3 regions of the Ruminococcus sp. 1001136sp1_2201st1_G3_2201SCRN_220225 genome follow, and region 1 is predicted to be linked to each of the others. Evidence: predicted binding sites of a transcription regulator. Region 1 holds the regulator's gene; each other region holds the start of a gene.
The links. The regulator LexA, encoded in region 1, represses DNA repair genes until DNA is damaged. The targets are predictions, from matches to a motif close to CNAACANNTGTTNG.
Positions count from the first base shown of each region.

Region 1 (6,716 bases):
CAGACAGCGCGGAACTAAGATCCATGCAGGCGAGAACGTAGGATGCGGAAAAGACTATACATTATTTGCACTGACCGATGGTGTTGTAAGATTCACCAGAAAAGGCCGCGATAAGAAACAGGTTTCTATCGTACCAGTAGAGGCAGAGTAATTCGTAGAGCAGGAGGCTTCAAATCTATAAAGGTTTGGAGCCTTTTCTTATAAAGGAGATTTAATGTTCGCAGACAGAGCTACCATATATATCCGTTCCGGCAAGGGCGGCGACGGCCATGTAAGCTTCCGCAGGGAAAAATATGTACCTGACGGCGGTCCGGATGGCGGCGACGGCGGCAAGGGCGGAGACGTTATTTTTGAAGTTGACGAGGGACAGAATACCCTCGGTGATTACCGTCATAAAAGAAAATATAAGGCAGAAGATGGCCAGGAGGGCGGCAAAAAGCGCTGCCACGGTGCTGACGGAGCCGACATCATATTAAAGGTACCGGAAGGTACTGTTATCATGGAGGCTGAATCCCGTAAGGTTATTGCCGATATGTCCGGAGAAAACCGCCGTCAGGTTGTACTGCGCGGCGGACGCGGCGGTAAGGGAAACCAGCATTATGCAACTCCTACCATGCAGGTTCCCAAGTATGCCCAGCCTGGACAGCCTTTTCAGGAGCTTGAAGTGCTTCTGGAGCTAAAGGTGATCGCAGATGTGGGACTGGTAGGTTTTCCTAATGTTGGTAAGTCTACATTTCTCTCCCGTGTTACAAATGCGAAACCGAAGATTGCCAACTATCATTTCACAACCTTAAGTCCGAACCTTGGCGTTGTAGATACTGAGAATGGCGGTTTTATCATCGCAGATATTCCGGGACTGATCGAAGGTGCTTCTGAAGGAGTCGGTCTTGGTCATGAGTTCCTTCGCCATATTGAACGTACCAGAGTTCTGGTGCACATTGTGGATGCAGCTTCCACAGAAGGCCGAGATCCTATTGATGATATTTATAAGATTACCAAAGAACTGGAGAAATACAATCCGGAGATTGCAAAGCGTCCTCAGGTAATTGCAGCCAATAAAGTGGACTGTATTTTTGACGACGGTCAGGAGAATCCTGTAGACAGACTTCGCAAAGAATTTGAACCAAAAGGTATCAAAGTATATCCCATTTCTGCAGTTACCGGACAGGGTGTACGTGAGCTTCTTTTCCATATCAAGGAACTTCTGGACAGTTGTCCGAAGAAAGCAATCGTATTCGAGCAGGAATTCTTCCCGGAAGATATGCTGATCAATGAGAGCCTTCCATTTACCGTACAGGTTGACGAGGAAGATCCATCTGTATTTATCGTAGAAGGACCACGTATTGAGAAAATGCTTGGTTATACCAATCTGGATTCTGAGAAAGGCTTCGCCTTTTTCCAGCGTTTCCTGAAAGAAGGCGGCATTCTGGATGAACTGAAAAACGCCGGTATTCAGGAAGGTGATACGGTCCGTATGTATGGATTTGAATTTGATTATTATAAATAAATAGCAACTATTCAGCAGGTATTCAGGAGATAAATTATGACAAGTAAGCAAAGAGCATATTTAAAAAGTCTGGCAATGAAAATGGATGCCATTATCCAGCTTGGCAAGGGCGGTCTTACACCGGAGAACACCAAGGCTGTTGACGAAGCACTTGCGGCGAGAGAGCTGATCAAAATCAGTGTGCTTCAGAACTGTCTGGAGGATCCTAAGGAAATGGCACAGGTTCTTGCAGAGCGCACCCATTCCCAGGTTGTACAGGTGATCGGTAAGAAGATCGTATTATACCGCGAAGGTAAAAAAGAGAAAAAGAAAATTGAACTGCCAAAATAATCGAAAAAAAATCGGGATCATGGGCGGTACCTTTGATCCCATCCATATGGGACATCTGATCCTGGGTGAGCAGAGCTATGAGCAATTCCAGCTGGATAAGGTTCTGTTTATGCCTTCCGGCAACCCGCCCCATAAACGGGACCGTGCTGGCAGAGCCTCTGATAACCAGCGTGTGGATATGGTCCGGCTTGCAATTGAAGATAATCCCCATTTTGAGCTGTCTCTTGCAGAAATGCACGAGACCGGGTATACCTATACCTATCGCACTCTGGAAGAGCTAAAAGAATACAATCCGGATACAGACTATTATTTTATCATTGGTGCAGATTCTCTTTTTGCTTTTGACGAATGGATGGAACCAGAGCGGATCTGTCGGGCCTGTACTCTTGTGGTGGCTGTCCGGGATCATGCGTCCTACGCTGAACTGAATCAGGAAATCCAGCGTCTTTCTGCAAGGTACAATGGAAATTTTGCCCTTTTGGATACTATGAATATTGATGTGTCCAGTCATCAGATCCGTCAGTGGATTTCAGAGAAAAAAAGTCTGAAATATTACGTCCCGGATAAGGTGATTTCTTACATGAAAGAGAATGGAATTTACAGAAAGAAGGAAGTCTGACCATGGCAGATTACGATTTTGCAAAAATTGAAAAAAAACTTTCCAAATACCTGGATGAGGATCGTTTCCAGCATACCATGGGCGTTATGTACACCAGCGCATGTCTGGCTATGGTCCATGGATATGATATCAAAGATGCACAGGTGGCCGGTCTTCTTCACGATTGCGCCAAATGCATTCCCAATAAGAAAAAACTGAAGATGTGCAGCGAACACAATATTCCGGTTTCCGATTTTGAGAGAAGCCACCCGTTTCTTCTCCATTCCCGTCTTGGAGCTTATATTGCTCACGAGAAATATGGGATTGACGATCAGGAGATTCTTTCTGCCATCAATTATCACACAACTGGCAGACGTGAAATGAGTCTTCTTGAAAAGATTATTTATATTGCAGATTATATTGAGCCCATGCGTTACAAAGCAAGCCGTTTACCGGAAATTCGCAAACTTGCGTTTGAAGACCTAGATGAGTGTATGTATGAGATCCTGAAAGATACTCTGGAGTATCTGGAAGAAGATTCTGCCGATGATATTGAGCCAACTTCCAAGGAGGCTTATATTTATTATAAAGAATTGCATAATAAGCGTAATAACGTATCTGATAATTAATACTCCGCATATACTGGCGAATATTTTGTCACGTTTAAAGACATTTGTTTGCGCAGGAATTTGAAAGAATATTGGGTCAGTATAGGCATTATTAAGAAAGGAGCAGATCAGAATGAGTACAGTAAGTACAGAGAAAATGATGGCACAGATTGCCTGCAAGGCAATTGATGATAAAAAGGGACAGGATATCAAGGTAATTGATATTCATAATGTTTCTGTAATTGCAGATTATTTCGTAATCGCAAGCGGTACAAACTCCAATCAGGTTCAGGCGATCGTCGATAATGTGGAGGAGCAGCTTGGACGCGCTGGCTTTGAGGCGAAGCAGATCGAGGGAAACCGCAATTCCAGCTGGATTCTTATGGATTACGGCGATGTGATCGTGCATGTGTTTGATGAGGAGAACAGACTTTTCTATGATCTGGAGAGAATCTGGAGAGATGGAAAGGTTTTGGAAATGGATGAGTTCTTAGAAAAATAAAAAGTCCCCTTTGGTAAACAAATTGTCTGGAAACAGCAATTGTTTGCTAAAGGGGAAATTTTTTATGACTATTGGTAGAAACGCATGACACCAAATACTTTACCCAGAATCTGGATTTCTCCTGTAATGATAATGGGATCCATGGTGTCATTCTCTGGCTGAAGGCGGTAGTAGCCCTTCTCCTTATAGAAGGTCTTCACTGTGGCAGAGTCCTCTACCAGGGCAACTACAATGTCGCCATTATCGGCAGTAGGCTGCTGCTTTACCAGGACCTGATCACCATCAAAGATTCCTGCATTGATCATGCTGTCGCCTTTTACCTTCAGCATGAAGCTCTGTTCATTGGGCATAAATTCTGCCGGGATGGGAAAATAGCCATCTACATTCTCTACAGCCAGAATAGGCTGTCCGGCGGCTACGGTGCCTACAATCGGAACATTGACCACTTCACGGCGGACAAGATTGAAATTGTCATCTATGATCTCTATAGCTCTCGGCTTCGTGGCGTCGCGGCGGATGTATCCGTTCTTCTCAAGAGCTTCCAGATGGGCATGAACAGATGATGTAGACTTCAGATTTACAGCTTCACAAATCTCACGAACTGCTGGCGGGAATCCGCGGTTCAGAATCTCACTTTTAATATATTCTAAAATTTCCTGCTGTTTTTTGCTGATTTTACCATATGTCATAAGAGTTTTCCTCCGAAATTCATTCAACTTTTTCTTATCATACCATATTTTTCTTAATTAAGCAAACAGATATTCTGAAAATATGTTCGTTTTTTGATATGCAGGCTGTTCACAGCTTCCAGCTTTGTTCACGTTACTGTTCACTCCGTTCACAGTAACGCGCTTCGCGATGCACAGAAATCATGCTTTGCATGATTTCGCGCCACAACTCTCGGGTTTTCTGTGAACTTTGTTCACAAAAACACCTCGCGGAACGTTACCAGTGAACAGTAACTTGTTCACACACTTTCACACACTTTTCGTTTTCTTTTCCTTGTGTTCACCGGCAAAAAATGGTACAATTGTTTGGTATGAAAATTCAGAGCCTGACTCAAAAACAAAGGGGGAATCCGCTTGTCCGAGAAGAAATCTAACAAGCCTGGCAAAATGACAGGACTTTTTGTCCAGTTAAAGAACATATTCGGACTAAATATTGCCACCGTTGCTTTTGGTGTATTGTTATTATATATGATTTTTACTGCCTTTTTACTTGTAACCTCCACACATATCGAATCTTACCAGGTTACCACAGGTCCTTTGTCACGAAACGAAACCTACACTGGTATTTCTCTTCGGGAAGAGAGTGTTTTTAAGGCAGAATCCTCCGGTTATGTGAATTATTATGCCCGGGAGGGAAGTAAGATCAATGCCAACGGTGCTGTTTACGGATTAAGTTCCGGAAAAATTGCAGAAACCAAGTCTGCATTGACTGCTGATGAACTGGAGAATATCCGCAGTTCTATGCTCAGCTTTTCCAAAGGATTTTCCGGAAGTAAATTTAACAACACCTACAGTTTTAAGAACCAGCTGGAGGGAAGCATCCTTCAGTATGAGGGAATTTCCACTGACGGGAATGCAGATTCACAAGTAGTGACCATCGGTGGACAGAATATCTGTAAAGCCCAGGAAGACGGCATTATCCTCTATTCTATGGACGGCTATGAGAATAAGACTGTGGAGAACATTACAGCAGCAGATTTTGACCAGACTTCTTACCATGAAACGGATCTGAAGACATCCGAAAAGGTGCAGGCCGGAGATAACATTTATACAAATATTACCAGCGAATTATGGAGCCTGATCATTCCATTAAGCGACAAACAGGCCGCCAAGCTGGAGGGACGTTCCACCATTCGTGTGAAATTTCTCAAGGATGATATGACACAGAGCGGCGATTTTTCCATCATAAAAATCGATGGTAACAAATATGGAAAAATTGACTTCAGCCGCGGTCTGATCCGCTATGCATCTGACCGTTTTCTGGATATTGAGCTGGTTACCAATACAGTAACCGGTCTTAAGATTCCCCTTTCCGCTATTGAATCCAAGGATTTTTACGTAATTCCGGCAGAATATGCCACGACTGATCCTGACAGCGGAAGTGTAGGCTTTAACAAGATTTCCAAAGATTCCAGCGGAAATAACGTAAGAACCTTTATCAATGCTACAATCTACGGTAAAGTTAAAATTGAATCAGATGATGATTCTGCTGATGAAGCTTACAATTATTACGTGGATAGAAGCGCTTTTAGGGAAGGAGATGCTATTGTAAAAGATGACTCTAACCAGCGCTTTATTGTGGGCGAAACAGATTCTCTGGAAGGCGTTTACTGCATCAATCAAGGGTATGCGGTATTCCGTCAGGTAGATATACTGGATCAGAATGAAGAATATGCCATTATTTCCAGTAATACATCCTACGGACTTTCCCGCTATGACCGCATTGCCAGAGACTCCTCCCAGGTAAAAGAACAGGATATTCTCTACTAAGTTTAACATATACTATTTTTAAGGAGGCTTATAAATGTTAGCTGAAAATTTACAGCAGGTAAATGCAAATATTGAAAAAGCCTGTGCTGCTGTTTCCCGTGACCCAGGTGAAGTCACATTGGTGGCAGTAAGTAAGACCAAACCGGTCTCCATGCTTCAGGAGGCGTATGATGCCGGTGCGCGTGTTTTTGGAGAAAATAAAGTTCAGGAGATCATGGATAAATATGACCAGCTGCCATCAGATATCCAGTGGCACATGATCGGTCATCTGCAGCGCAATAAAGTAAAATATATTATTGACAAGGTTGCCATGATTCACTCGGTAGATTCCCTTCGCCTTGCCCAGACCATTGAGCAGGAAGCTGCAAAGAAAGATCTTGTTATGCCAATTCTGCTGGAAGTTAATGTAGCAGAGGAAGAAAGCAAATTCGGATTAACGACGAATGAGGTGCTTCCTCTTCTTGAGAAAATCAGCATATTTTCCCATATAAAAGTGATGGGACTTATGACCATTGCCCCATTTGTGAAAAATCCAGAAGAAAATCGTGAAGTTTTTCGCACATTGAAGAAATTAAGTGTTGACATTAGTGCAAAAAACATTAATAATGTTAACATGAGTGTTCTGAGTATGGGTATGACCGGAGATTATCAGGTTGCTGTCCAAGAAGGCTCA
Region 1 covers NZ_JBCOME010000008.1:70,133-76,848, reverse strand. Annotated here, with positions in the region: gene rpmA (50S ribosomal protein L27) at 1-151, shown strand, start outside; gene obgE (GTPase ObgE) at 215-1,507, shown strand; gene yhbY (ribosome assembly RNA-binding protein YhbY) at 1,544-1,837, shown strand; gene nadD (nicotinate-nucleotide adenylyltransferase) at 1,821-2,456, shown strand; gene yqeK (bis(5'-nucleosyl)-tetraphosphatase (symmetrical) YqeK) at 2,459-3,064, shown strand; gene rsfS (ribosome silencing factor) at 3,177-3,545, shown strand; gene lexA (transcriptional repressor LexA) at 3,614-4,234, opposite strand; gene AB5642_RS04680 (HlyD family efflux transporter periplasmic adaptor subunit) at 4,628-6,043, shown strand; gene AB5642_RS04675 (YggS family pyridoxal phosphate-dependent enzyme) at 6,078-6,716, shown strand, end outside.

Region 2 (6,716 bases), on a different contig from region 1:
GCTGGCTACAGAAGGAACCATGTACATGAGTTTTACAGGAACTTATATCGGAATGTTCTCAGAAAATGCGGAAGGACATTTTAGAAATTTTTCAGTGAAGATAAATAAAAATTAATTGCTGAATAATCAAGGTTAACGGAAATCCCCGCCGGGCAGGATCGCACTGCGGCGCAAATATAAATGTGGCCGGAGGCGATCCGCTGCAGGCAGAGAATCCTGTAAATTGTGCCAAATCTGACTGGCAAAATGCATGGAAAAATCGAAGGATTACTTTTCCGCATCTGCAAGATTTTTCTTCAATTCGATCATTTTGTCACGCAGCTCTGCTGCCTGCTCGAAGTTCAAGTCGGCAGCAGCCTGGCGCATCTGTTTTTCCAACTGGGAGATCAGGTTCTTCAGCTCTTTTTTGCTCATGGATTCCGGATCCTTCTTCAGCTTCACTTCAGTTTCAGCAACTGCCTTGGAAACTGCAATCAGATCACGGACTGCCTTCTTAATAGTAGTAGGAGTAATTCCATGCTCCTTATTATAGGCTTTCTGGATTTCCCTGCGACGGTTGGTTTCCTCAATGGCATTTCTCATGGAATCCGTCATCACGTCTGCATACATGACAACGTGTCCTTCGCTGTTTCGGGCAGCACGGCCAATGGTCTGGATCAGGGAAGTCTCAGAACGAAGGAAGCCCTCCTTGTCTGCATCCAGAATAGCAACCAGAGTGATCTCAGGAATATCAAGTCCTTCTCGCAGAAGGTTAATGCCTACAAGCACATCAAATACATCCAGACGCATGTCGCGGATGATTTCTGCACGTTCCAGAGTATCAATATCCGAATGAAGATAACGGACACGGATTCCCACATCTTTCATATACTGGGTAAGATCCTCGGCCATTCGTTTGGTGAGAGTTGTGATCAGCACTTTGTTTTTCCTGGAGGTTTCTTTTGTTATTTCAGAAATCAGGTCGTCTATCTGTCCCTCTACAGGGCGCACCTCCACCTTCGGATCCAGAAGACCGGTAGGACGGATGATCTGCTCGGCGCGGAGAAGCTCATGGTCGTATTCATAATCTCCCGGGGTAGCAGATACAAACAAAACCTGGTCCAGTTTATTCTCAAATTCTTCAAAGCTCAGAGGGCGGTTATCCTTGGCAGAGGGCAGACGGAAACCATAGTCTACCAATGTCTGTTTACGGTTCTGGTCGCCTGCGTACATAGCGCCAACCTGTGGGACTGTCTTGTGTGACTCATCAATAATAAGAAGAAAATCATCCCCGAAATAATCCAGCAGAGTATAAGGTGGCTGCCCTGGCTCCAGTCCGGAAAGATGACGGGAATAGTTCTCAATACCGGAGCAGAAGCCGGTTTCTTTCATCATTTCAATATCAAAGTTGGTACGCTCGGAGATACGCTGGGCTTCCAGAAGCTTGTCTTCGCTTTTAAAGTAGTCTACCCGTTCTTTTAATTCCTCTTCAATGGCAATGGCTGCTTTCTGAATCTGCTCCGCTGGTACTACATAATGGGAAGCAGGGAAAATACCGATGTGCGCAAGCTGGCATTTGATTTCTCCGGTGAGCACATCAATCTCAGAGATACGGTCAATCTCATCTCCGAAAAACTCCACTCTGACAGCGGTATCTGAGCTGTTAGCCGGAAAAATCTCCAGAGTGTCGCCACGGACGCGGAAGGTACTTCGGTGGAAGTCCATTTCATTTCGGGTGTACTGAATGTCGATCAGCTCCCGGATAACCTCATCACGATCCTTAGTCATGCCAGGACGCAGGGAAATCATCATGTCCTGAAATTCCTGAGGAGAACCCAATCCATAGATACAGGACACAGAAGAGATGATAATAACATCTTTTCGCTCTGACATGGCGGCAGTGGCAGAAAGACGGAGCTTGTCAATTTCATCATTGATCGCAGAGTCCTTGGCAATATAAGTGTCAGAAGAAGGCACATATGCTTCTGGCTGGTAATAATCGTAATAGGAGACAAAATACTCCACCGCATTCTCCGGGAAGAATTCCTTAAACTCACCGTATAACTGTGCTGCCAGAGTTTTATTATGGGCCAGGATCAGAGTAGGCTTATTCAGCGCCTGAATAACGTTTGCCATAGTAAAAGTTTTACCAGAGCCGGTGACACCAAGCAGCGTCTCAAACTGATTTCCCTCTTTAAATCCCTTTACCAGTTTCTCAATAGCCTGTGGCTGATCGCCGGTTGGTTTATACTCGGAATGTAATTCAAAATGATCCATATGAGTCCTTTCTTTTATAAAATCAAACACGCTTTAACTGTTTTCAGTATAGCATCCTTTTTTATAAAAGTACAGCAGAATCGAATATTTGTTCTGCCTTCTGAAATGCCAGAAGCATTCCAAAACTTTAATTGACAGACATACCTATAGTGCGTTATCTTAAAAAAGAAAAGCGTGATTGTTCATGACCTGACCAGTAACACGCTTCGCGATGCACAGAAATCATGCAGAATTATTAGGAGTGCCGGAAATGGAAGAAAAACAAAAGAATAAAAGATATGTGCTGAGAAAGCTTTTTTTTGCCTCGTTATATCTTAGTACGTTTACTTTTGGCGGCGGATATGTGATCGTTACTTTATTGAAAGAGAAATTTGTGGATCAATATCACTGGATCGATGAGGAAGAAATGCTGGATCTGGTGGCAATCGCACAGTCATCTCCAGGAGCAATCGCGGTAAACGGAGCAATTGTGGTGGGATACAAGCTTGGGGGAATACCGGGAATGCTGCTGTCGGTTCTGGGGGCTATTATTCCGCCAATGGTGATCCTGTCCCTGATTTCCTTGTTTTATGATGCATTCTGCTCTAATTATTATATAGCAGCTCTTTTGAAAGGCATGACTGCCGGCGTAGGTGCTGTGATCATTTCCGTGGTATACGACATGGGGAAAAACGTGGCGAAGTCAAAAGACTGGGTAAATGTGATTATTATGGTCATCAGTTTTTGTGCAAGCTATTTTCTGAAGGTGAACATTATTTATATAATACTTATTGTGGCTGTATTTGGATTTGCGCGTACACTTGTGAAGGAGGGCAGCAAAAAATGATTTATCTTCAGCTCTTTTTCAGCTTCCTTCAGATTGGTGCATTAAGCTTTGGAGGTGGATATGCAGCAATGCCTCTTATACAGGAACAGGTAGTGACTATGCATGGCTGGCTTTCTATGGAAACTTTTTCGGATCTTGTGACCATTGCAGAGATGACTCCTGGTCCTATTGCAGTAAACTCCGCAACCTTTGTAGGAACCAGGATTGCTGGTCCTGGTGGCGCAGTGGTGGCTACTCTTGGCTGTATTTTACCCTCCTGTATAATTGTAACCCTGCTGGCATATATTTACACGAAATACCGGAAAATGTCCCTTCTCCAGGGAACTCTTACATCCCTTCGCCCGGCGGTTGTGGCCATGATCGCCAAGGCAGGAGTTACCATTTTAGTATCATCTTTTTTTATAAATGGTGCAGTGGAACTGTTTCGGGAAAACATATGCATTCGAATGGTGGTATTCTTTACTGCCGCACTGGTGCTTTTGAGAAAATATAAAATGAATCCCATTCTGGTGATGGTTTTGTGCGGTGTGGCCAATATGGCGTTTTGCGCGGCTGTCGGAAGCTGACTGGAAAAGATATGCCAGCTGACTTTCGTATATGGTGCTGCCGCAGGTAGGCTGCACTTGTGTTTAGAAGAAAAAATAAGGGGGATAACAGATTGAACATATGTGTATATGGCGCTTCAAGTGCGCTGCTTAAAAACATTTATTATGAAAAAACAGAAGAGCTTGGAAGAGCAATGGGAAAAAGAGGTCACGGTCTGGTGTTTGGCGGCGGAGCTACCGGAATGATGGGAGCAGCAGCCAGAGGCGTGGCAGCAGAAAATGGTTACATACTTGGAATTGCTCCCCGATTTTTTGACCAGCCTGGAGTTCTGTATGAGAAATGCACGGAATTTATTTTCACAGAGAATATGAGAGAGCGCAAAAAACTTCTGGAAGAAAAATCAGATGCTACGATCGTAGCACCTGGCGGAATTGGTACCTACGAGGAATTTTTTGAGATTTTTACCTTGAAAAGCCTGAAACGTATTGACCGCCCAATTGTGCTGTATAACATTGACGGATATTATGACAAGATGAAAGCATTGCTGGAGTACACAGCAGAAGAGAAATTCATGGATTTTTCCGTGCTGGATCTGGTAGTCTTTCTGGATGAGCCGACAGCAGTTCTTGACTATCTGGAAAATTATAAAAAATAGAGGCTGCTATTCAGCAGGGGCTGTTTTGCGAAACATATAACTGTGAAGGTGCTGAACAGTTACAAAACGGACATGTCGCCTATGGGCGGTATTCCTATATAGGAAAGAAGATGCCAGGGAAAATTTTCTCAAGGCATCTTTTTCATTTATGCGGCAGCAAACATAAGACTGCGTTGGCAGATACCTGATAGTATCCTTGCTGCCCAAAAAAAGTATTGCAGTAAGGAGAATTTAGCCAGAATGGTAAAGTATAGGGTAAAAACTATCAAAAAAGATGAAAAAAATTTGTAAAAAATATTGACAAAAGGAATACTGAGGTGTATCTTAAGAGCATAGATGTTAGCACTCCTAAATAATGAGTGCTAACAAAGGAATTCGAAGAAGCCAGACGGAAATCAGAATCAGGTTTGACCGTCTGCTTTTCAGGAAGGAGCAGATATTTCATGGATGAAGTATTAGATGAGCGCAAACGGAAAATACTGAAAGCAATCATCAAAACTTATATGGAAACAGGTGAGCCTGTAGGTTCCAGAACTATTTCCAAATATCCGGATCTGAATGTCAGCTCTGCTACTATCCGAAATGAGATGTCCGACCTGACGGATATGGGCTACATCGTACAGCCCCACACCTCAGCCGGAAGAATTCCATCAGATAAAGGCTATCGCCTTTATGTAGATGAGCTTACCAGGGAGAAGGAAGCCGAGATCGCAGAAATCCGTGATCTGATGATTGAGAAGTCAGATAAGATGGATAAGGTGCTCAAGCAGGTGGCGAAGGTTCTTGCCACGAATACCAATTATGCGGCTATGGTTGCGGTTCCCCAGTATAAGGGAAGCACCCTGAAGTTCATTCAGCTTTCACGAGTCAATGAGCGGCAGCTGATTGCCGTAGTTGTATGTGAGGGTAATGTTATTCGGAACCAGATCATTAATATTGATGAGGAGATGGATGACCAGACGATCCTGAAGCTGAATCTTCTTCTTAACACGAACCTGAACGGCGTACCCATCCAGGATATTAATCTGGGCATGATCGCCAGATTGAAAGAACAGGCGGGTAGCCACAGCGGTGTGGTTGCAGATGTGCTGGACGCAGTTGCAGCTACGATTCACGTGGACGAAGAAGATATGAAAGTATATACATCGGGAGCGACCAACATATTTAAGTATCCAGAGCTTGCAGATACATCCAGAGCCAGTGAGCTGATTTCCACTTTCGAGGATAAGCAGGAACTTGCGGATATGGTCCGTGAGGAAATGGGAGATCCGGAGAACACAGGAGTTCAGGTATACATCGGGGATGAAGTTCCGGTACGTACCATGAAAGACTGCAGTGTGGTCACAGCTACTTACGAGCTGGGAGATGGAATGCGTGGAACTATTGGAATTATCGGTCCCAAGCGAATGGATTACGAGAATGTAGTGGACAGCTTAAAGAAATTAAAAGTCCAGCTTGACGAAATGGTAAATAAGAAAACCTAGAAAGGCGGTTGAAAGCGTGTCAGAAGAAATGAATAAAGAAGCCGAAGTACAGGAAGAAGCAGTTGACATTCCGGTAACAGACGGAAGCGAAGAAGAGGCAGCAGATACAGCCCAGACAGCAGAAGAGGAGACTTCCGAAGAGCCTGCACAGACAGAAGAAACTGAGCAGCCAGATCAGGAAGCAGAATCTCAGAAGGAACCGGAAACCAAGACAAAAACTTCTTTCTTCGGCAAGAAGAAAAAAGAGAAAGATAAATTTGAACAGCAGGTCGAGGAGCTTACAGACAGACTGAAGCGCAGCATGGCTGAATTCGATAACTACCGTAAAAGAACAGAGAAGGAGAAATCCAGCATGTACATCATCGGCGCCAGGGACATCGTTGAAAAAATGCTTCCGATCGTGGATAACTTCGAAAGAGGTCTTGCACAGGCACCGGAGGATGATCCATTTGCAGAAGGCATGAAGATGATCTATAAGCAGATGATGACAGCCTTTGATGAGATGGGCGTGAAGCCAATCGAAGCTGTAGGCAAGGAATTTGATCCGAATCTGCATAATGCAGTGATGCATGTGGAGGACGAATCCGTTGGCGAGAACATCGTCGTAGAGGAATTCCAGAAGGGATATACTTACAAGGATTTCGTTGTAAGACACAGTATGGTAAAAGTTGCTAATTGACAGAGAGCAGCTTGGAGAATCAAACTTCATCGACATTTTCTAAAAACAAAGTATAAATGTTACTGTTCGTGTAATGGACAGCAACCATGAATTTTTAAACAGGAGGAAAATTATCATGGGAAAAATCATTGGTATTGACTTAGGCACAACAAACAGCTGTGTAGCTGTTATGGAAGGTGGACAGCCAACCGTTATCGCAAATACAGAAGGATCCAGAACAACACCATCTGTTGTAGCATTCACAAAGACAGGTGAGCGTCTGGTAGGTGA
Region 2 covers NZ_JBCOME010000010.1:18,430-25,145, forward strand. Annotated here, with positions in the region: gene AB5642_RS05230 (glycoside hydrolase family 43 protein) at 1-115, shown strand, start outside; gene uvrB (excinuclease ABC subunit UvrB) at 268-2,256, opposite strand; gene AB5642_RS05240 (chromate transporter) at 2,507-3,082, shown strand; gene AB5642_RS05245 (chromate transporter) at 3,079-3,648, shown strand; gene AB5642_RS05250 (TIGR00730 family Rossman fold protein) at 3,741-4,283, shown strand; gene hrcA (heat-inducible transcriptional repressor HrcA) at 4,727-5,767, shown strand; gene grpE (nucleotide exchange factor GrpE) at 5,784-6,446, shown strand; gene dnaK (molecular chaperone DnaK) at 6,562-6,716, shown strand, end outside.
Region 2: the regulator LexA is predicted to act here: its motif matches at 2,338-2,351, upstream of uvrB (excinuclease ABC subunit UvrB).

Region 3 (6,716 bases), on a different contig from region 1:
CTGACCTTCTCTGTAGGAAAATGGAAATTCCAGGCTCTGAAGAGAATGATTTCTCTCTTCCTTCCATTTTTTCTGATAACTGAGCCATTTATGATATTCATCCAGAAGTTTCTGGTACCATTCTTTCAGTTCCTCTATGGAGATCACCTCCCGGAACCTTTTCACCACTTCTGTCTCCAGGTTGGCATATGTCATCTGGATTCCAATCTTCGACAAGCCTTCCTGAACACCGTAAATATAGCCATAACACATAGCCTGAGCCTTATGAACCTTCACAGGCTCTTCCATCTGTTCCACATTTCCATATATTCCTTTAATCTCATCGATCCAGACAACTTCATCTTCTGTAAAAATTCCATCTGCACGACCTTCTAACCGAATGTCCAGGTCCTCATAGCTGCAATTCATCCGCAAAGCAACCTCTGCTCTGTAGTCTCCGCCCATTTGTTTCTGAAGCTTCCGATGCAGTCTGCTGCCCTTTAACATAGCATCTTTGTCTATAGTACCTCTTCGGTTATCAAGATCACCGCTTTGCAATATAAACTCCACAAGATTTCTTACTGATATTCGTGTTACCGGATTGTCCATTTCCAATTTACCGCCTTTTACTGGTCTGCTGCCTTCCAAACAAAGATACCTTATCTGTAAGCATTATAACACGAATTTTACTTATCGGCCTATCCTTTCATAGAAAACTCCGGCATATTACTCCGAAAATGCAAAGCAAGCATCTGCTTCTGAAGTTTCTCATTTCTCCTTGCTTCAATGAATATGCTGTCACAAAATGTCTGCCACAGTTCCTCGTACTCTCCCATATCCCCTACGGTGCTCCCTGGCACCTGTATACGCACCCCTTTTCTCATGACGCACTCCTTCCCTTTCTCATGGCACAACGCCTTCTGCCTCTTCTCATCGTAGATTACCCAGTTCTCATTGGGAAAGCGATTGGAAAAATGAAGAGCCATAAGAGACAGGATATCATTCCCCGGCTGGATCTTCGCCAACAGAAATCTTCCGCTAATCTCTCTGAAACGGACAAACCCAAAATAGTGGTGATATTCCCTTTTCACACAGAGTGCCAGTTTCGCAACTCTGGATACATATGGATCTGCCAGTGCCTCCATCACACGTTTTTCACATCTGCCTCCCCAAAAAGCCCGGTGCAGCACATAATAAATGGCAGTTCCCCTGTCTTCATCTGCCGAAGCTGCCGCCAGACAAATCTGTTCGTAAACCTCGCTTCCCAGTCTCATAAGAATCGTCCTCATAACCTTACCAGCCTTACTCTGATCTGTAGCAATCTCCCGATAAGAAGTGAACAATTCCATGCTTACAGGAAAACTGGTCTGAATGCTCACTTTACAGCCGCCTGCACACTCTTTCCATCCATCATAGACAGCAGAAAAAATTCCCTCCATAGAGTCCTCACATACCAGGATTCTTTTCTCTTGATTCATATAGCTCCCACCTTTCTGTCCACATGATTCTTTGTATTTTCTGTATACAGTCTTCTGCTCCCCATCTCATCTCCAAAGAGGGATAATTGCTGAAATGCAGCTTCATTCCCATGCTTCCGGCAGTTCTCTTCATCCAGAAGATTACGGGTAATATAAGATTCCTCCAACCTGGTATTGTACATCATGCGGCCATTACAGGTAATAAAATATAAGGCACGCTTCAGAACCACACCAATCCTCTTCAAATCTGCAAATTCCAGGGAATGGGTTCTCCTGGCCCCAATGATTCTTCTGGCAGAGGTATAACCGATTCCCGGTACACGAAGAAGTTCATAATAATCTGCCTGGTTGATCTCTACCGGAAAAAACTCCAGATGTGACACTGCCCAGTCTGCCTTGGGATCCAGAAGAAGGTTAAAATCCGGATGCTTCTCTGAAAGCAGTTCTGAAGCCCGAAAACCATAAAACCGCATAAGCCAGTCTGCCTGATAAAGTCGGTGTTCTCGAAGAAGAGGCGGACCTGATAAGGACATGAGCAGATCCTTATCTTCATTTACGGCGACAAAAGCCGAATAAAAAACTCTTTTTAATGCAAAGTTCTTATACAAAGATTCTGCTACTGACACGATCTGATAATCACTCTCCCCCATAGCTCCAATAATCATCTGGGTACTTTGACCGGCTGATACAAACTTAGGGGCATGACGGTACAGAACCAATTCCTCCTTATTCTGATCTCGCTGCTGCTGAATCTGCTTCATGGGGCGAAGAATGGTTTGCCTGCTCTTATGCGGTGCCAGTTTCCTAAGCCCGTCTGCAGTAGGAAGTTCCAGGTTCACGCTCATGCGATCTGCCAGATACCCCGCCCTGGCGATCAGTTCAGGAGCAGCACCTGGAATGGCTTTCAAATGAATATATCCCTGAAAATGATATTTATTACGAAGAAGATTTACTGTACAAAGCAGTTCTTCCATAGTCCTGTCTGGACTTTCCTTTACTCCGGAACTTAAAAACAGTCCTTCAATATAGTTCCTCCTATAAAATTCCATAGTCAGACGACACACTTCTTCTGGGGTAAAACTGGTACGCACCACATCATTGGAGGCTCTGTTTATACAGTATTTACAGTCAAATACACATTCATTTGTATAAAGGATCTTCAAAAGACTGATACATCTGCCATCCTGAGCAAAACTATGACAGATTCCGGCAGCAATGCTGTTTCCCATGCCCTTTCCATCTCCCTTTCGATCCACACCACTGGATGTGCAAGCCACATCATATTTCGCGGCATCCGATAAAATCTCCAGCTTCCGCTTCAATGTCATTGATTCCTGAATAATCATCCCGTAACAAAGCTCCTTTTATGTAATCTGTGTTTCGCATTCTTTATTATTCTCAATTTCAGAACATTTGTTCTTGTTTCATTTTAGAACATATGTTCTGTTTTGTCAATATCATAAAACGGCACGAAATTTTTTCTATACAAAAAGAGCCATAAATCAAAGATTAATTCTAACACTACCTTTGATTTACGGCTCTTATCTCATTCTTTTACTATTAAAGCTCCCGGACGACAGCCAGAAATGGTACATGCTTACATCAGCGAATTCATGAATACCAGACGTTCTGAACGTATGAGCAGATTTTCATATATGTGAATGCTGCCGACAGGTGACCTATCCACTCAATTTCAAATCTGTGTCAGCACAAAAATATCATAAATTGCTTTCACTGCATTTTCAAAATCACGGTTTTCCACACCGATAATAATATTCAGCTCACTGGAACCCTGGTCAATCATCTTGACGTTTACATTTGCATGTGCGAGGGCAGAGAAAATTCTTCCGGCTGTACCGCGGGTGGATTTCATTCCACGTCCTACAACTGCGATCAGGGCAAGGTCAGATTCCATTTCCACAAAATCCGGCTGAACCAGGCGATGGATTCCCGCAATTACCTGCTGCTCCTTTTCTTCAAACTCATCCTGGTGAACATATACTGTCATGGTATCAATACCGGATGGAACATGCTCAAAACTGATTCCCTGGTCTTCAAATACCTGAAGCACTCTTCTGCCAAATCCGATTTCACTGTTCATCATGGACTTCTCAATGTTGATAGAACAGAAACCTTTCTTTCCTGCAATACCGGTTATGGTATATTTCGGCTTGCGGCAGGTACTCTCCACAATAAAAGTTCCCTTATCCTCCGGACGGTTGGTGTTGCGGATATTAATCGGAATTCCCTCTTTTCTTACAGGGAAAATAGCATCTTCATGAAGAACAGTAGCTCCCATGTAGGAAAGCTCACGAAGTTCACGGTATGTAATGGTCTCAATCACAGCCGGATTCTTTACAATTCTCGGGTCTGTTACAAGGAAACCGGATACATCAGTCCAGTTTTCATACATATCAGCCTTAATTGCCTTGGCAACCAGAGAACCTGTCACATCAGAACCACCTCTGGAAAAAGTGGTCACAGTTCCATCGTCCTTTGCACCATAGAAGCCCGGCACAACTGCATTCTCACATTTGGAAAGACGCTTGTTCAGAAGTTTGTCTGTCTTCTCTGAATCCAGATTTCCGTTTTTATCAAAACGGATTACTTCTGCTGCATCCACAAATTCATAACCAAGATAAGCAGCCATCACTTTGCCGTTCAGATATTCTCCACGGGAAGCGGCGTAATCCCTGCCAATCTGTGCTTTAAAATTCTCTTTGATCAACTGGAAATCCTCTTCCATGGAAAGAGCAAGGCCAAGCCCTTTAATAATCTCATAATAACGAGATTTGATTTCTTCTAAAACCTTTTCAAAATCACCGCCATTTGCAGCTGCGTCATAACAGCTGTAAAGAAGATCTGTTACCTTCGTGTCCCCGTCAAATCTCTTACCTGGTGCAGAAGGAACAACAAAACGTCTGCTCTCTTCACTTCTGATAATATCTCCGACTTTTTCAAACTGCTCCGCATTTGCAAGGGAGCTTCCGCCAAACTTTACAACTTTTCTCATAATCCTTATGCTCCTCAAAAACTTTTTCTCCATTTTATGAAAAAATTCGACTTTTTGCAAGGGTTTTTTCGATTTAATTCGTGAAAGTGTTAAATACCTCCAATACCCGCAGCTGTTCTCCATCTACTTTAAAATGAATATCCCAGGATCCAAAAGACATTCCGTATTTTCTTTCAGGGTCCTTCTGATACCCAGGTCTTGGATCGTTTGCAAGGACAGCAAGAAGCGCTTCTCTTTTTTCCACTGGAATCTTCTTCAAAAGCTCTTCCGGAAACTCTACTTTCAGCTTATGATCCTGAATCTGGTCGGTAAATCCGCCTGCTGCTTCCGGATGGCTGTCCACGTAAGCCAGATAGGGCTTTATATCATAAATAGGTGTTCCGTCCATAAGATCCGCTCCTGATACATGAAGCACCGGTCCATACTTTTCAGAAAACTCTACGCTCTCCAGCCTTACACTGGAAAGTCCTATGGGATTTGGACGAAAAGGAGACCTTGTAGCAAAAACGCCCATTCTGACGTTTCCCCCAAGTCTTGGAGGACGCACTGTAGGAGACCACTCCTTGCGGACAGCCTGTGAAAATTCCCAGATCAGCCAGATATGGGTATACTCTTCCAGCCCTCGAAATGCCTCATGGTTCCGATATTCCGGTTCAAAAATAATATCCGCCTTTAGTTCCTGTATTCTGCCGCTCTGATGGGGAATTCCAAATTTCGTTGGAAAATCACTTCTGATATGAGCAATTACTTTCATTTCCATTGTTTATTATACCTTTATCAATCTTTATGTGTGCTCCTATAAACCCGCAGATATCATCTATAAACAGCGAACCTCTATTCCTCATGTCCGCCGCTTTTTTCTTCCTCCTTGATTTCCCAGTGAAGCAGGAACGTAAGAGCTGCACGAAGAGCAATAATTCCGGCTACAATTCCGATTTCCTTCCACTCACGTACCACTACAGTACGTAGAATCTCACTTCCCATTTTAAATTCCAGTCCCATGGCAAGTCCCCTCGCCAGATAGACACCAGTATCTCCGGCATGTTTCAGCCACTTGATAAATCCGGTAATTCCACTCCAGATAATAATGGCAACTCCAATAAACTCAAAAATTACAATGGCGAAACCAGCAATATTCTCCAGAACCCACTCCATAATTCCAGTTATGGTCGTCATCATAGGTACCTCCTTTTTCCTGCTGACAGGATACCTTTTCTTACAGAATATATTTTCATTGCTACACAGCCTGTAAACAGCAACAGTTTCTTATTTTTGCTCCAGCCAGGTCACCACTTCTGTGTGATCTGTAAAACAAAACATTTCCACAGGCTGGATTTCTTTAACTATATAATTTTTTCTCGTAAGGAAATTAAGGTCTCTTGCAAGTGTTTCCGGGTTACAGGAAATGTAAACAATTTTCTTCGGAGAGAGTTTTATTACGGAATTCAGGAATTTCTCGCTGCTGCCTGAGCGGGGAGGATCCATAAATACCACATCTGCCTTTTCACCAGCTTCTGCCATTGCCTCCATAAATTCACCGGCATCACCCTGGCGGAAAGATATGTTTACCACCTTATTCTCTCTTGCATTGATCCTTGCATCCCTGACTGCATCTTTATTCAGTTCCACTCCGACCACTTCTCTTGCCTTACCAGAAGCTACCAGACCAATGGTGCCAATTCCACAATATGCATCAATGACTTTTTCTTTCCCTGTCAGCCCTGCAAATTCCACAGCTTTTCCATAAAGAATTTCGGTCTGCACTGAATTTACCTGATAGAAGGATTTTGGTGAAATACGGAAGGATTTTCCACAAAGGGTATCACGGATAAATCCCTTACCATAAAGTACGATTTCCCGCTCGCCAAGAACCATGCTTGTATTTTTGTCATTAATATTTAATACCACAGTACTGATCTCTGGATGAACTTTTCTTAATGCCTTCACAAAGTTATTCTTGGATGGAAAAATAGGAGAGGCGACCACCAGTACTACCATTACCTCACCTGTAGAAAAGCCACGACGCACCAGTACATGGCGCAGAAGTCCATATCCGGTATCCTCATCATATGTTTTGATCTTAAAAGACTTCAGCATTCCCCGAATGGTACGGATGATTTCCTGACTCTTCTTATCCTCAATCAGACACTGTTCAATAGAAACCACTCTGTGGGTACCAGCCTCATAAATTCCAGAAATAATATTTCCCTTCCGGTCACGGTCAAATACAGCATGAACTTTATTCC
Region 3 covers NZ_JBCOME010000035.1:38,159-44,874, forward strand. Annotated here, with positions in the region: gene AB5642_RS12180 (ATP-dependent DNA helicase) at 1-588, opposite strand, end outside; gene AB5642_RS12185 (TIGR03915 family putative DNA repair protein) at 678-1,457, opposite strand; gene AB5642_RS12190 (putative DNA modification/repair radical SAM protein) at 1,454-2,785, opposite strand; gene AB5642_RS12195 (aspartate kinase) at 3,151-4,470, opposite strand; gene tsaA (tRNA (N6-threonylcarbamoyladenosine(37)-N6)-methyltransferase TrmO) at 4,544-5,224, opposite strand; gene AB5642_RS12205 (DUF1622 domain-containing protein) at 5,305-5,649, opposite strand; gene rlmD (23S rRNA (uracil(1939)-C(5))-methyltransferase RlmD) at 5,737-6,716, opposite strand, start outside.
Region 3: the regulator LexA is predicted to act here: its motif matches at 2,889-2,902, upstream of AB5642_RS12190 (putative DNA modification/repair radical SAM protein).